4 regions of the Pseudoalteromonas sp. APM04 genome follow, and region 1 is predicted to be linked to each of the others. Evidence: predicted binding sites of a transcription regulator. Region 1 holds the regulator's gene; each other region holds the start of a gene.
What was found. Region 1 encodes sigma-54, which starts transcription at its own class of promoters, with help from an activator protein. Its sites were predicted from a motif close to GTTGGCACGNNNNTNGNNT; they were not measured.
Positions count from the first base shown of each region.

Region 2: a site for sigma-54 is predicted at 1,562-1,580, ahead of MTP24_RS04290 (flagellar basal body rod protein FlgF). Genes of this name have one in related genera too.
Region 3: a site for sigma-54 is predicted at 1,577-1,595, ahead of MTP24_RS01190 (TorF family putative porin). Genes of this name have one in related genera too.
Region 4: a site for sigma-54 is predicted at 2,447-2,465, ahead of MTP24_RS13090 (DUF2726 domain-containing protein). Genes of this name have one in related genera too.

Region 1 is NZ_CP094441.1:560,454-564,183, reverse strand. Features, by position in the region: gene lptB (LPS export ABC transporter ATP-binding protein) at 1-666, shown strand, start outside; gene MTP24_RS02630 (RNA polymerase factor sigma-54) at 736-2,235, shown strand; gene hpf (ribosome hibernation promoting factor) at 2,262-2,549, shown strand; gene ptsN (PTS IIA-like nitrogen regulatory protein PtsN) at 2,554-3,006, shown strand; gene rapZ (RNase adapter RapZ) at 3,026-3,730, shown strand, end outside.
Region 2 is NZ_CP094441.1:909,916-913,645, forward strand. Features, by position in the region: gene MTP24_RS04280 (flagellar hook assembly protein FlgD) at 1-40, shown strand, start outside; gene flgE (flagellar hook protein FlgE) at 100-1,461, shown strand; gene MTP24_RS04290 (flagellar basal body rod protein FlgF) at 1,618-2,361, shown strand; gene flgG (flagellar basal-body rod protein FlgG) at 2,382-3,170, shown strand; gene flgH (flagellar basal body L-ring protein FlgH) at 3,186-3,730, shown strand, end outside.
Region 3 is NZ_CP094441.1:251,142-254,871, forward strand. Features, by position in the region: gene MTP24_RS01180 (Bor family protein) at 57-368, shown strand; gene MTP24_RS01185 (hypothetical protein) at 365-694, shown strand; gene MTP24_RS01190 (TorF family putative porin) at 787-1,473, opposite strand; gene MTP24_RS01195 (hypothetical protein) at 1,756-2,919, opposite strand; gene MTP24_RS01200 (helix-turn-helix transcriptional regulator) at 3,059-3,259, opposite strand; gene MTP24_RS01205 (hypothetical protein) at 3,268-3,693, opposite strand.
Region 4 is NZ_CP094441.1:2,833,612-2,837,341, reverse strand. Features, by position in the region: gene ampE (regulatory signaling modulator protein AmpE) at 48-992, opposite strand; gene mtnN (5'-methylthioadenosine/S-adenosylhomocysteine nucleosidase) at 993-1,700, opposite strand; gene MTP24_RS13090 (DUF2726 domain-containing protein) at 1,814-2,407, opposite strand; gene folE2 (GTP cyclohydrolase FolE2) at 2,514-3,434, opposite strand; gene arcB (aerobic respiration two-component sensor histidine kinase ArcB) at 3,649-3,730, shown strand, end outside.

The DNA.
Region 1 (3,730 bases):
AATGTGGGCCTAGAAGTTAAAGCTGGCAGTATTGTAGGCTTGCTTGGGCCAAACGGCGCAGGTAAAACAACAACCTTTTACATGATTGTAGGCTTAGTCCCTAGCGACAAAGGCAAAATATCTATCGATGATAACGATATTACGCTTTTACCTATGCACAGTCGTGCTAGATTAGGTATTGGCTACTTACCACAAGAGTCGTCTATATTTAGAAAATTAACAGTGTATCAAAACTTAATGGCTATTTTAGAAACTCGAAAGGAGCTCACTAAACAAGCCAGAGAAGAAACATTAAATAATCTATTGGATGAATTTAGCATTCAACACATTCGCGACAGCAAAGGTATGGCATTATCGGGCGGAGAACGTCGCCGAGTGGAGATTGCACGTGCTTTAGCTGCAGATCCAAAGTTTATTTTGTTAGACGAACCATTTGCCGGTGTTGACCCTATCTCAGTATTAGATATTAAAAAAATTATTGAACACCTAAAAAACCGTGGTATTGGCGTATTAATAACAGACCACAATGTAAGAGAAACCCTTGATGTTTGCGAAAAAGCCTACATTGTTTCTCATGGGGAACTGATTGCTTCTGGTACCCCTGAACACGTATTAAATGATAAAACTGTACGCGATGTATATTTAGGCGAGCAATTTAGGCTGTAACATTTACGCCTTATTTATAAGCATCTGCTAGTATTAATTATAACAACTTAAAAGGATTGTTAGAGATACATGAGGCAATCACTACAGCTGCGCATGGGCCAGCAACTTACAATGACACCTCAGTTGCAACAAGCTATTCGCTTGCTGCAATTGAGTACATTGGATCTTCAGCAAGAAATACAAGAAGCGCTCGACAGCAACCCATTACTTGAGGTTGAGGAGCAAGACTATGCCGATGATCTTGCGGGCAAAAATGAGCAAAAAGCAGATAACGATGAAGTTACAGTAACCGTATCTGCCGATGAAGCCCCTAGCGAGTATGAACAAGACAGTGGTGAAGCGCTTGCTAAAGATACCGTAAGTGACGACATGGCAATGGATGTTAGCTGGGATGAGTATATGAGTGCAGCCCCTGCATCATCTTCAGGCCCAATGCCTGAAGATGAGTCTATATATCAGGGCGCATCAACTGAAACGCTTCACGAATACTTAATGTGGCAATTACAATTAACGCCATTTAGCCCTACAGATGAAGCCATCGCTATTGCTATTGTAGAAGCGGTGGATGATTCAGGCATACTGACACTCAGCTGCGAAGAGATTTTAGAGAGCTTTAATCAAGATAACGACGATGACGTTGAGGTTGAACTTGACGAAATAGAAGCGGTTTTAAAGCGCATTCAGCTATTTGACCCAGTGGGTATTGCGGCACGTAGCTTACAAGAGTGCTTGTGTATTCAGTTAAATCAATTTGATAAAGGCACGCCTTTTATTGATGAAACAAAAATGATTTTAACAGAGCACATTGATTTGTTAGCTGCTCGTGACTACCGTACATTAATGAAAAAAACGAAGCTCAAAGAAGATGAGCTTAAAGAAGTAATGACACTTATTCATACGCTCAACCCTAAGCCTGCAGACACAATAGTACGAGAAGAGTCTGAGTATGTAATACCTGATGTGTCAGTTAAAAAAATTAAAGGCCGCTGGATTGTAGAGTTAAACCCAGACAGCATGCCAAAAATTCGTGTAAACAGCCAATATGCAGCAATGTCACGTACAGTTAAATCAAGCGGCGACAGTCAATTTATTCGCTCACATTTACAAGAAGCTAAATGGTTTATAAAAAGCTTAGAAAGTAGAAATGATACACTTTTAAAAGTAACTAACTGTATTGTTAAACAACAACAGGGCTTTTTTGAACACGGGCCAGAAGCCATGAAACCGATGGTTTTAAATGATGTTGCCGAAATGGTAGAAATGCACGAATCAACAATTTCGCGCGTAACTACGCAAAAGTATATGCACACACCGCGTGGAATATTTGAGCTTAAATACTTTTTCTCAAGCCACGTAAGTACCGAAAATGGTGGAGAATGTTCATCTACGGCAATACGTGCACTTATTAAAAAATTAATCGCAGCAGAAAACTCAGCAAAACCATTGAGTGATAGCAAAATTGCGGATATATTGGCTGAGCAAGGAATTAAAGTAGCGAGACGTACAATCGCAAAATATCGCGAATCTCTTGCTATTCCACCGTCAAATCAGCGAAAGAGCCTGATCTAAGACGCTAAACAAAGAGGGTAATGCTTATGCAACTAAATTTAACTGGTCGTCATGTAGAACTAACTGATTCATTAAGAGACTATATAAATACCAAATTTGCGAAGCTAGAAAGGCACTCTGATCATATTAATAATGTTCATGTCATTCTCGATATAGAAAAATTAAATCAAAAAGCAGAAGCAACTATTCATGTAAGTGGTGCTGAATTATTCGCATCCACTGAACATCAAGATATGTATGCAGCTATTGATTCATTGATTGACAAGCTTGACCGTCAAGTAATTAAACACAAAGAGAAGCTTGCTCGACACTAATATGATGAAATTAAGTTCACTTATATGCCAGGACTGCAGTAAAGCTGCGGTCCTTTTTAATAGTAAAAAAAGAATTTTAGAGTTTATTAGCGAGCTGGCTCACGATAAATTACCGTATTTATCTCAACAGGATATTTTGGGCGCTTTATTAACCCGCGAAAAGCTAGGCAGCACAGGGATAGGCAGAGGTATTGCTATTCCACATGGCCGAATGAGCGGCGCACAAGAACCTTTAGCATTGGTGTTAGTAAGTGAAACACCGATTAATTTTGATGCTATAGACAACCGCCCTGTTGATATTTTTGTTGCACTCATCGTACCTGAAGGCGATAACCAACAGCATTTAAAGACGCTAGCAACGATAGCTGATAAACTAAAAAATAAAGAATTTTGTAAGCAGCTTCGCTGTGCTAAATCGGATGCTGAGTTGTATCAAATTATTGTTGACCAATCGTAACAAATTTAAAGGGTGATTAATGGAGTTGATTATCATAAGTGGCCGTTCTGGTTCTGGTAAGTCGGTTGCTTTACGCGTTGTTGAAGATCTAGGTTATTATTGCGTAGATAACATTCCAGTAAATTTATTACCTTCTTTGGTAAGAAGCGTTTCTGATAACTACGATAAAATTGCCGTTAGTATAGATGTGCGAAATTTACCAAAAGAGCAAGATGAATTTAATCACATCATCGAATACTTACCGGGTTTTACAAAACCAACGCTGTTCTACTTAGACAGTGAAGATCAAACCCTTATTAAACGCTTTTCTGAAACCAGACGCTTACACCCTTTATCAATAGATTCACTTCCGCTTGATTTAGCCATAAAAAAAGAAAAAGAACTTCTCGATGTGCTAATTACGCGCGCCGATTACATGATCGATACCAGTGAGCTAAGCGTTCATGAACTTGCTGAATCAATTCGCGAAAAAATATTAGGTAAAAAAGACAAGCAGCTAATTGTTACATTTGAATCTTTTGGTTTTAAACATGGCATTCCTAAAGAAGCAGATTACGTATTTGATGCACGTTTTTTACCTAACCCGCATTGGGAGCCTGAACTAAAACCACTTAATGGCCTAGACCAACCAGTAAAAGATTATTTGGCTAGCCACAGCATAGTTCAAAAATTTACATGGCAAATACAAACCTTTGTACAAACATGGCTACCACACCTAGAGCGA
Region 2 (3,730 bases), 350 kb from region 1:
AGGTGCGGTTAGGCTGACTGATGTCGCAGAGATCGCGTAATAGAGTTTGATAATATTTCGCCTGTTTGCAGGCTGTATTTAATAGGTTAGAGGTCAATTATGAGCTTCAATATTGCATTAACAGGCATAGCTGCCGCACAAAAAGATTTAGACGTTACCGCAAATAATATTGCGAACGTTAATACAACTGGCTTTAAAGAGTCTCGCGCTGAGTTTGCAGATGTATATGCTTCTTCAGTGTTTAGTTCAGGTAGAACTAAAAATGGTGACGGTGTTCAAACCACTATGGTTGCTCAGCAATTTCACCAAGGTTCGCTGCAATTTACTAATAACTCACTTGATTTAGCGATTACAGGCGAGGGTTATTTTGCAATGAGCCAAGACTTGGGCGCGCAAGACTTTACCTTTACAAGAGCTGGGGCTTTTAAATTAGATAAAGATAACTTTATCGTAGATGCCAAAGGTAACTTCTTACAAGGTTTCCCTGTTGATGAAGCTACCGGAGATACTACCTCAGTCAGTTTGAGTACTTCGTCGGCACTTCAAATCCCTGATTCATCTGGGTCACCTCGTGCAACGGCAACGGTATACAGTTCATTTAACTTAGATTCACGTGCAGATGCGCCTTCGCTGCCATTTGATCCAACAGAAAGTGCTTCGTATAATTCATCAACTTCAACCACTGTTTACGATTCACTAGGTGAAGCACATGTTTTACAATACTTTTTTGTAAAAAATGATCCGACGACAAACCCTAATGAGTGGGATATACATGCAACACTTGATGGTTTAGTTGTTGATCCAGCAACGGGGGCTGAGCAAACGACTGCGCCATACACACCTTTAACTACTATAGGTTTTAGCTCAAGTGGTTTACCTGAAACAACAAACGGAGTTGCGAATACAAATCCAGGTACTTTCGACGAGTTAGTTTTACCTGCAACAGCAACAACAGGGTTGTCTTCATTGCTGACTAACGGTGCGTCATTTCCTGATACGGGCGTGGAGCTTAATTGGCGAGATGAGGCTGCAACTACAAATAAGCAGCCAACCCAGTACGCAAGTCGATTTGAAGTTAAAGCACTCGACCAAGATGGTGCTACAGTTGGCCGCTTGGCGGGTATTGATATTGGTACTGACGGAAAAATAGTAGCTTCATACAGTAATGGCGACACATCTTTCCTAGGTCAGGTAGCGATGGTTCGTTTTTCTAATTCACAGGGCTTATCTCAAGTTGGTGATACCTCGTGGAAAAAAAGCTTAACGTCAGGTGAGCCAATTGCGGGTGAACCTGGTTCAGGTACTTTAGGTTCAATAAATTCATCAGCACTAGAGCAATCAAATGTGAATTTAACTAACGAGCTGGTTGACCTAATTAGTGCCCAGCGTAACTTCCAGGCTAACTCTCGTGCGCTTGAGGTTAACTCAACACTACAACAGGCAATCTTACAGATTCGTTAATTTAATACTTAACATAATTTTAAGGGCTGCTTTTTAAAGTGGCCCTTTTTATTTTCACTTCATTTAGTTTGTTTTATAACCATTTTACATCATTTCCTATTGTGGCATCTATTTTGCATTTCTTGTGTATAGAGATTTTTAATATGAGTCGATGCTATGGACAAAATGGTCTACATTGCGGCCTCAGGCGCTAAACAAAGCCTACAGGGGCTGGCCCTTAAAGCCAATAATTTGGCGAATGCGAATACTACTGGATTTAAGTCAGACTTTGCACAAGCTCGCTCTATGCAGGCTTTTGGTGAAGGGTTGCCATCACGTGTGTTTTCCATGCAAGAGCGCCCAGGTTCTAATATGACCTCTGGTGGCATAGTTGAAACAGGTAGAGACCTCGACATTGCAATGAGTGATAACGCATGGTTAAGCGTCCAAGATGCCTCAGGCAATGAAGCTTACACCAAAGTGGGTACATTAAATATTACCGCTGAAGGTATGTTAATGACCAGCCATGGTCGTCAAGTAATTGGCGAAGGCGGGCCTGTCATTTTACCAGTACCGATTGAAAAAATTGAATTTAGTGAAGACGGTGCAATTCAAGTTCGCCCGCAGGGGGCGCCTGCTACGTTTTTAGAAGAAGTTGACCGCTTAAAGGTGGTTGAAGCTAATAGCTTTCAACTAGAAAAAGGGAATGATGGTTTATTTAGGCCTAAGGCAGGAGAGGTTGTTGATACCTCTGCCAATGTCAAAGTATTAAGCGGAACCTTAGAAATGTCTAATGTGAACCCAGTTCACGAAATGGTCGATATGATCAGCCATCAACGTCAATTTGAGTTACAAGTAAAACTGATGAAAACAGCTGAAGATCTGGATAGATCACAAGATCAGCTGATGCGCATAGTTTAACTTTAAATGAGGACACGATTATGAATCCAGCATTGTGGATCAGTAAAACGGGGCTAGACGCTCAGCAAACCGATATTTCGGTTATATCAAACAATTTAGCGAATGCCAGTACGGTAGGTTATAAAAAAAGCCGCGCTATTTTTGAAGATTTACTTTATCAAAATATTAACCAGCCAGGTGGGCGCTCGTCGCAAGACACTGAAATGCCCTCTGGTTTAATGCTAGGTGCCGGTGCAAAAGTAGTGGCTAACCAAAAGAATTTTTCTCAGGGTAATATGCTAACCACTGAGAATTCATTGGATTGGATGATCTCAGGGCCTGGCTTTTTTGAAGTATTACAACCCGATGGCAATATTGCTTATTCGCGTAATGGGCAGTTTACTACCGATGGCGATGGTCGAATTGTCACGTCTGGTTCTGGTTATGTAGTGCAACCAGAAATGAATGTTCCCGATGATGCGCAATCAATTACTATTTCACAAGATGGTGAGGTATCTGTTCGTATTTCAGGTCAAGCCGACAATGTTGTTATTGGCCAGCTTACAATTAGCGATTTTATTAATCCATCGGGCCTTGAGCCTGTAGGGCAAAATCTTTATACCGAAACGGCAGTAAGTGGCGCGCCTGTGCAAGGTAACCCGGGTGTAGAAGGCTTAGGCACAATTATTCAGGGCTCACTTGAAACATCAAACGTAAATGTAACTGAAGAGCTGGTTAACCTAATTGAAACGCAGCGTATTTACGAAATGAACTCTAAAGTCATCTCGGCTGTTGACGAGATGATGAGTTACATCAATCAGCAATTATAAGGTGTAGGGGGAATTATGCGTCATTATATGTTATTTGCGGTAGGTACATTATTTTTAAGTGGCTGTGTTTCAACACAAAACAGTGATGTTGTTCAAGATGACCCCTATTATGCGCCAATGTATCCTGAACCAAGTATGGAACCCGTAGTTGCAACAGGTTCGTTATTTAATACTAATGTGTCAAACGACTTATACGCAGACAGAAAAGCACTGCGTACTGGCGACATTATTACTGTAAATTTACAAGAATCTACTCAAGCAACTAAAGCAGCTAAAACAGAAACCGATAAGCAATCTGATGCAAGCCTAGACCCTGTCATAGGGCTCGGAGGCCTTCCGGTCAATATAGGCGGCGACAGTATTCAGTTTGGCATTGGTAGTGACGCCTCTTTTACGGGGGATTCTAAATCAAATCAATCAAACAGCTTGTTTGGCAATATTTCGGTCAATGTTATGCGTGTTTTACCTAACGGTAACTTAGTGATTCGCGGTGAAAAGTGGTTAACGTTAAACACTGGTGAGGAATTTATTCGTTTGGAAGGTTTAGTACGCCCGCAAGA
Region 3 (3,730 bases), 310 kb from region 1:
TTACTGGTTTACTGTAAGGTTTATTTACTGAAAGTGAGTACCAAGTAAGGACAAACATGAAATCATTAATAATGGGGTTTGTAGTATTAGGCTTAAGCGCCTGTTCTGCGGTTACCATACAGCCACACGCTATCGCAAAAATTACAAGTAAAGCGACCTACGAAGATAGCCGTCCATTTTATTTATGGGGATTAGTAGGAGAGGAACGTGTGGATGTAAAACAGATTTGTACAGATACACAAGCGGCTCAAATGCAGTCGCAACAAACATTTAGCGATGGTGCGTTGGGTTTAATTACGCTAGGCATTTATTCACCACATACCATAAAGGTATGGTGTGAAGAGCAAAATACGCAGGAGGCGTTATGAATCTTAAATTAATTTTAGGCAGTATTACTTTTGCTATGTTAACTGGTTGCACAAATATTTACTTTGATAATGGTGTACCTGAAAAAGTTAATAACCAGTCGCACAATAGTTCTCAGTGGCATCATAATTTTGCTTTAGCTTTGTATGAAGGATCTGATGCGGTTGACTTAAGTGAGCATTGCCCACAAGGGCAATGGCAAACGGTGCACACGTATAAGTCATTTAGTAATGGAGTAGCGGAGGTTGTAGTTAATCAGATAGGCCCGGCTTGGTACCCTAAAACAGTTGAAGTGAGCTGCACTAAGGTACCTTTTAAAGCTGAGTAATAATTTAAATATAACCCAATACAAAGAAAAGATGCTAGGTGCTAAAAAAGGGCCAAATGGCCCTTCAGTTGCAGCAAGTAACACATGTTTGTTTATAGGCTGAAGTCTACAGCGTAAGCAACGTAAACTTTTACATCTGACTCGTCCATATCAGTGTCTGATACGCCAAATGTGAATCCATCTTTTGATACAGACACACCGTAATCAATGATGTCTTCGTCACCAATAAAATCGCCAGAATAATGACCTATGTGTAAAGCCATTTCTGTACCATTGCTGCCTACGGCAAAGCCGTAATCAGCTGTCAAATAAAGTGAGTCACCAAAGTCTGTACCGTCGCCACTTGCAGCAGAAGTAGCAAGCACTGATGCACCAAAGGTAAAGCCTTCAACACTGATGCTACCGTAAATTTCTGAAAAATCAGCATCTGCGCTTGATGCCGCGTCTGGGTAAGCATAATAAATGTAACCTACATCGTAGCTAACACCTTCGCTAATATCGCCACCAAAGCCTGCGTAAAAATCTAGCTCGTAGGTCATTTCGTCAGCCCAAGATGCATTAGATACCCATGTACCAGCATAAAATCCAGATTCGTCAGCGTAATCAATACCACCAGAAATAGCAGCGTCGCCGCCAGTTTGTTCTTGTCCACGCCATAAGTAATTTGAAGTAGCTGCTACATTGGCAGACACTTCAGCATTTACTGCTGTTGATGTAAGTGACGTTGCAGCCATTAATGCCACGGCGCTAAAAGCGATTGTTTTTTTTAGTTTTAACATGTTCCATTTCCCGTTATATGATTTTTTGCATAGGAAGGCTTTTTATTATGAAGTACCGTAGCCTTTTGATTTATGCGTTTTTATTGTTTAACTGAGAATAGAATTGCACTGTGTGTGCCAGCTTGATTTATTTTGTTTTAAAATTAAATTTTATATTTTATTAACAATGACTTGCGTTTGCGGTGGGTGGTTTGGATTATGCGGAAGAAATATTTTATCGCACATCGCTGGTGCATAAAATAATCAAGCTGCACCATGAAAGTACAGCTTGTTTAGAATTATTTAGCCAAATATGGTGCGCATTAGACTAATTGTTTCGTTTACACTGCGGCCTTTTTGAACTTCGCTGATTATTGAGTCGCGTTTGCTACGAATATGCTCAGGAATATCATCGGCAGCCAAAGCGCGGTCAACTAAAATTTCAGCAGACTCTTTACCTCTGCGTTGTGTTTTACCCGTTTTAGTGGTGCTACGCTTTGGTTTATTAAGTAATTTAATATAGTTAGAGCTATCTGGTGTTTTGTTATCCGCGTAGTAAAAAAAGCACGGAATAAGCGCTTTAATTGACACTAGTTGCTCTTCTAGTTCATTTGAAGCATTTGCCATTTTGTACCATGACATAGCTTGAATGCCTTTTACAATATCTTGCCAGTAACGCTCAAAATCACTATTTTTGAGTTTAGTAACCGCAAGTGCTGAGCATAATGCGTCTAAACGGCTATTTGTAATTGGCGTAAAAATATCAGGGCGACGCATTGCAAGTAGTCGTGTTGCCGGAGCAAGAGTTGGCTTTTCACTGCTATCAGTAAATATTTTGCTATAAGCAGCTACAAACTGTTGGTACTCGTAATGGGTAATGTCACCTTCAAGAGGAATATTAGCCAGTGCTTCATCAAACGCACCCGGTAAATCACCAATGAGTTGGTGGAAAACTTTAGCACTCTTAGTTGATGCAAACCACTCAACATCAAAATCGTAAGTGCTTGGATCAAGTGAAGCCATATGCTTGCCAGTAAAAGCAAGAAGGTCTTCAGGGATCATGTCTTTTAATGATTGCTCACGAATACTTTTTACGTAACTTGCTAAACGAAGTTGTTCATCAAGTGCAATAACGTCTTTATGTTGCTCTATAAATACACTTACCACAGGCCAAGGGGCTACACGAAGCGTTTTAACTTGTAAAAAGCTGATAGCCGAAATAAGCTGATCATGCAGTTTTTTAAGAACAGGTAGCTGTTGCGGCTCAAGTAAATCGTAGTTAATACGGTCTCTGCTTGCGTTTAATAGCTCGTAACACCAAGGTAAAAAATCATCAGGATGGTTTTCTACTTTCACGGCCATAAGGTTAAGGCTTAATTCTGAAGATTGTTTCAGAATGTTCTGATAGATTTGATTTTCTTGCTCGCCTAGTGTCATTTTTGACGGTGAAATTAGCAGTTTTTTCATGCCTTGTAGATACTCCGGATTTATATATATGTATTAGCATTGCTTATTTTAGCTCAAATACACTAATAACAACAGCGCTGTCCTGCGCGCTGCATTATTATGGTGTTTAAAATCGGGGTTAATCTAACCAGCTCGGTTATTAATCAGCCTCTTCTAATATGAAGAGGCTTTCAACTGATGCGTGAAAATGAGCTGCGATTTTAAGGGCTATAATGACCGATGGCGTAAATCGATTTGTTTCTACTGTACTTATTGTTTTACGTGAAACGCTAATAGCATCGGCAAGTTCTTGCTGTGAAAGCCCCGCCTCTTTACGAAATTTTGCTATGTTATTTTGCACTTTGACTCCTAATCACGGCTCTGCCAAAGTAATGAAGCACCATATACCAAAAGCATGATACTGAGATAAAGTATTGCCATAGTTGCATGCGAAACCTCGCTAGGTATTGAATTGTTATTATACAAAACACCAATAAGACAAACTCCAAATGCACAACTTGTATGTTTATAGGCATTAATGTCAATGGTGTTGAGAAACTCATCTTTATAAGCATATTTAAAATACATTTTTAGCGGAAAGCTTGCTTTAATCATAAAAATAGCAGTTACAACCATATAAAATAAAACGCTCATTCCAACAACTATCATCTTTTCTATATTATGGTTAGTTAGTGAGTAAACACTGAGAAGCAAACAAACTACGCCAGCGCTTATACAAAACCGTATATTTTGTCTCATAAATTGTTCTTCTGTTTTAATATCTTGTTGTTTCATAGTATTCATCCTGTAATAGTATTTGATTTCTTGTAAC
Region 4 (3,730 bases), 1.2 Mb from region 1:
ACCAGCTTAGGCTGGTTTTTTTATACTCAATTTTTACTAAGTAAAGCTCAAATGCTTTTTAGAATTTCAATACACACAATAACTAGTACCCAAAAGGCGCGCGCCTGATTAAGCCGATTTAATACGGCTGGTACATCGTCAGCATTAGGTAACCTATCAGTACCAACTCGCATTTTGTTATGCCGCTTGTTAAAGTACATAGCGGGTCCACCTAGTTGCACGCCAAGTGATGCAGAGCATGCACTGAGTAACCAGCCTGTATTTGTTTGATAGAAGTGTTGGCCATAGTGTTTTATGTAGTGAACACTTTGCTTTGTGGCCTTACTCGCAGCAATTGTGAGTGTAAGTAAACGCACCGGGATATACTCAATAACAAATAAAACAAGCTTTAATGGTCTTAAAAATTCGCTGTTTGGTGAAATATCACCACGCCATGCTTGCTGCATCAAGGTAAGTAGTCGGTAACCAAGTGCTGCAACTGGCCCTAAAAGTAAAAAAACAAATATAACCACAAAGTAATAACGAGCAGTACGAAGTATTAAGCTTTCAATGAGGGCTTTAATAATTCCTGTGGTCGAAAGCTTGCTGACTTCACGAGCAAGCAGTGGTTTTAATAGCTCGCGTGCGGCTGACTTTTGGTTTTGTTTAGTGAGCTTTGCAATACGAAGGGCTTTTTTATTGAGGCTTTGGCTTTCAAGGCAAAGGTATAAAATAAGGCCTGCAAGTAGCTCTGGGTAAAATGCAAATTCAAGTAGCAATATAACAATTAGTAAAACAACACTGAGCACCAGTACGCTTGCAAGTATGGCTGCTAAATAGTGGTAGCTGTTTGTATTTTGTTTATTATAAATACGTTTGCCTATGGCGCTAAATACGGCCACTAAAACGGTATTCGGATGGTACCAACTAACGAGTGGTAAAAAGCGCTCAGCAAGGAGCGCTATTATAAACACAATAAAGTCCAAATGGTTTTGAACAATATTGCTAAGCATTTACAGTGTTACAGCTGTTAGCTTTTCAAGCAGAGCAACAACCATTTTAGATGAGTTGATTGATGCTGTTTCTAAGTATTCTTCAAACGACTGTGGCGATTCTTTGCCAGCAATATCAGACATTGAACGAATAACAACGAAAGGAGTTTCAAGCGTATGACAGGTTTGCGCGATAGACGCACCTTCCATTTCTACAGCAAGCATTGAAGGAAAGTCGCTGCGGGCTTTATCAATACGAACAGGATCACACATAAAGGTATCGCCAGTACAAATAAGGCCCACTAACGTTTTAACTTCGCTAATTTGTGCAATAGTTTGCTCGGCTGCTTCAACTAATTTAGGGTGTGCAGCAAAACCTGCAGGCATTTGTGGTACTTGGCCAATTTCGTAACCAAATGCAGTTACGTCAACATCGTGGTGACGAACTTCTGACGATATAACGACATCGCCAACACTTAATGATGGATCAAAACCGCCAGCAGAGCCGGTGTTAATTACGCAATCAGGCTTAAAATTATCAATAAGTAATGTAGTTGCAATGCTTGATGCTACTTTACCAATACCTGATTGAACAAGAGTTACTGTGCAGCCCGCTAATTCACCAGTGTAAAATGTAAAACCTGCTTTAGTTAAAATAGCTGGGTTTTGCATTGCTTCACGCAAAATTTTAACTTCTGGCTCCATTGCGCCAATAATACCAACATTCATAGTGTTTGATTCCTGAGTTTGAATAGCTTGATTATACGTGAAGTTAGCAATAAAAAACAAAAAAGCGAGACATTTAAAATGCTCGCTTTAATGCAAATTTAGTCACCTGATAATTATATTTCTGCTAATGCTGTTGAATGGGCTTTAGCTTGTGAGGGAGATAAAACAGCAGGTTTGTGAACTCGGTTACGTAATGGGCGCTGTGCTGTTGGTGCTGGTTTACCCAGTTTGAACATAATGGCATCGCGTACTTCTGATGGGCGATAGCCCGCTTTTACCTTCATGCGAATGTGTGGAATGCCTGCAGCTTCTAAGGCGCCATTTACAAACCAGTCGCGCTGGGCTTTGTGGCCATCTTTATTTGCGTTATTTACTAAATCAACAGCTGCTACGATGGTCATTTTTTCTTTGTCGATTAACACAAAATCAAGCTGCTTATTTTTGGCTTTAGCAATGGCTGCACGTTTTGATTTAGGTGATAAACCTTCTTTACAGTCGATCACATCAATAAGCTTAACTCGGCTCACTATTTTATATTGATCGCCAATAGCGCGTTCTAACAGGTTTAAAAAGGCGCTTTCTACTTGCGTAAATACACTTTGTTTACGTTTAAAAGGATAAGGATTACCGCCGTCGTCACTAAATTTTGACGCGGCAATTGATGCACCTACCACTAATACTAAAATCGACAATAAAGCGAATTCCATACGGTAACTCCATAACAACAAATTGACACTGTTTTGTTAAAGCAAGTACCGTGCCCAAATATTGTATATGATTTACCGAATGGTGATTTAAGTTAACGCAGGTGTTTTATGCCTTATACCCGCCATTAATACCTTTAACAGCAACCGCCACAGCGTCGTGGGCGTGAAGCGATTCGTAATGGTTTATTTGTAGCCAGTAATCTGCGTAACCGTCTGTTTCTAATATTGCTTTAATTTTACGCGCGGCATCTTCGCAGAACATTAAATTTTGCCCATTTAAACGGGCAAACTCTTGTTCATCTTCACGCTTTACTGCCGCTTGCACTGGCGTTTTAAGCTCGCCTTCAAGGGTATTTATTAAGTTAACTACATCAAACTCATTAATGTTGCTATTAAGTTTAACTTTTACGTTAGCAATTGAGCGCTGCGAGTGAGGAGTTGCCACAATGCCTTGTGTTGTGCCAAGCCACTCAAGTACCTCTTTTTGGTTGAGCGTGTCTTGGTTAAATTTTTCGCTAAATGCATTTTGTATTAGCTGGCGTGCAAGAGCCGCCGAGCAAGGGCAAGTTGATGAATAGGTAACATCAACGGTTAGCTCGTAACTAATGATATTATTTTCAATTGTACTTGTAAGTGTGATTGGATAGCTTTTCCAGCCAGCTTTGCCACTCAATAGAGACTTACGGCGAAGTGGTAGCTCAAACTTAAACTCAATCTGTGCCTTATTACTCAACCCTTCATGGCTAGATATAAACGTATTTAGTGCTTGGCTAATTGTTTGAGGATTTACTTGTTGCTCTGTTGAGAGTAAATCAAGCGCTAAAAATAAGCGTGACATATGAATGCCTTTGGCGTCTTCTTTGTGCAAGTTAACAAATGCGCGGGCTTTGGCATTAACAGTAACAGGGCTTAAATCACGCGATTCAAAAATAAATGGCAGTTCAATTTCACCCATGCCAACCCAGTCTAATTTACCTGTTTGTAATGCAGGAGCGGTGTCAGCTATATCGGGCATATTGGTTTGCATGCTATGTTACTCGTTATTGGCAATGATAAGGCGCATTATTTTACACGAAATAATCAATGGCTGAAACGAGGACTTTACTGCCCGCTAAAATTGCGTATGAATATTTTCTGTTTTTGTCGCACAACATGAAAATAGCGAATAGAAAAATGCTAAAATCTGTAAATAGCATTGCCTTTCTTATATTTAAGCAAACAGCAAAGAGATAAAACTACGTATGACCGATTATTCTTTGAGCCCTTGGGTTCGGGTGCTTTCAAGTTCAATAGCGCGATTTGGTGAGTTAAAAACAGCTGCCA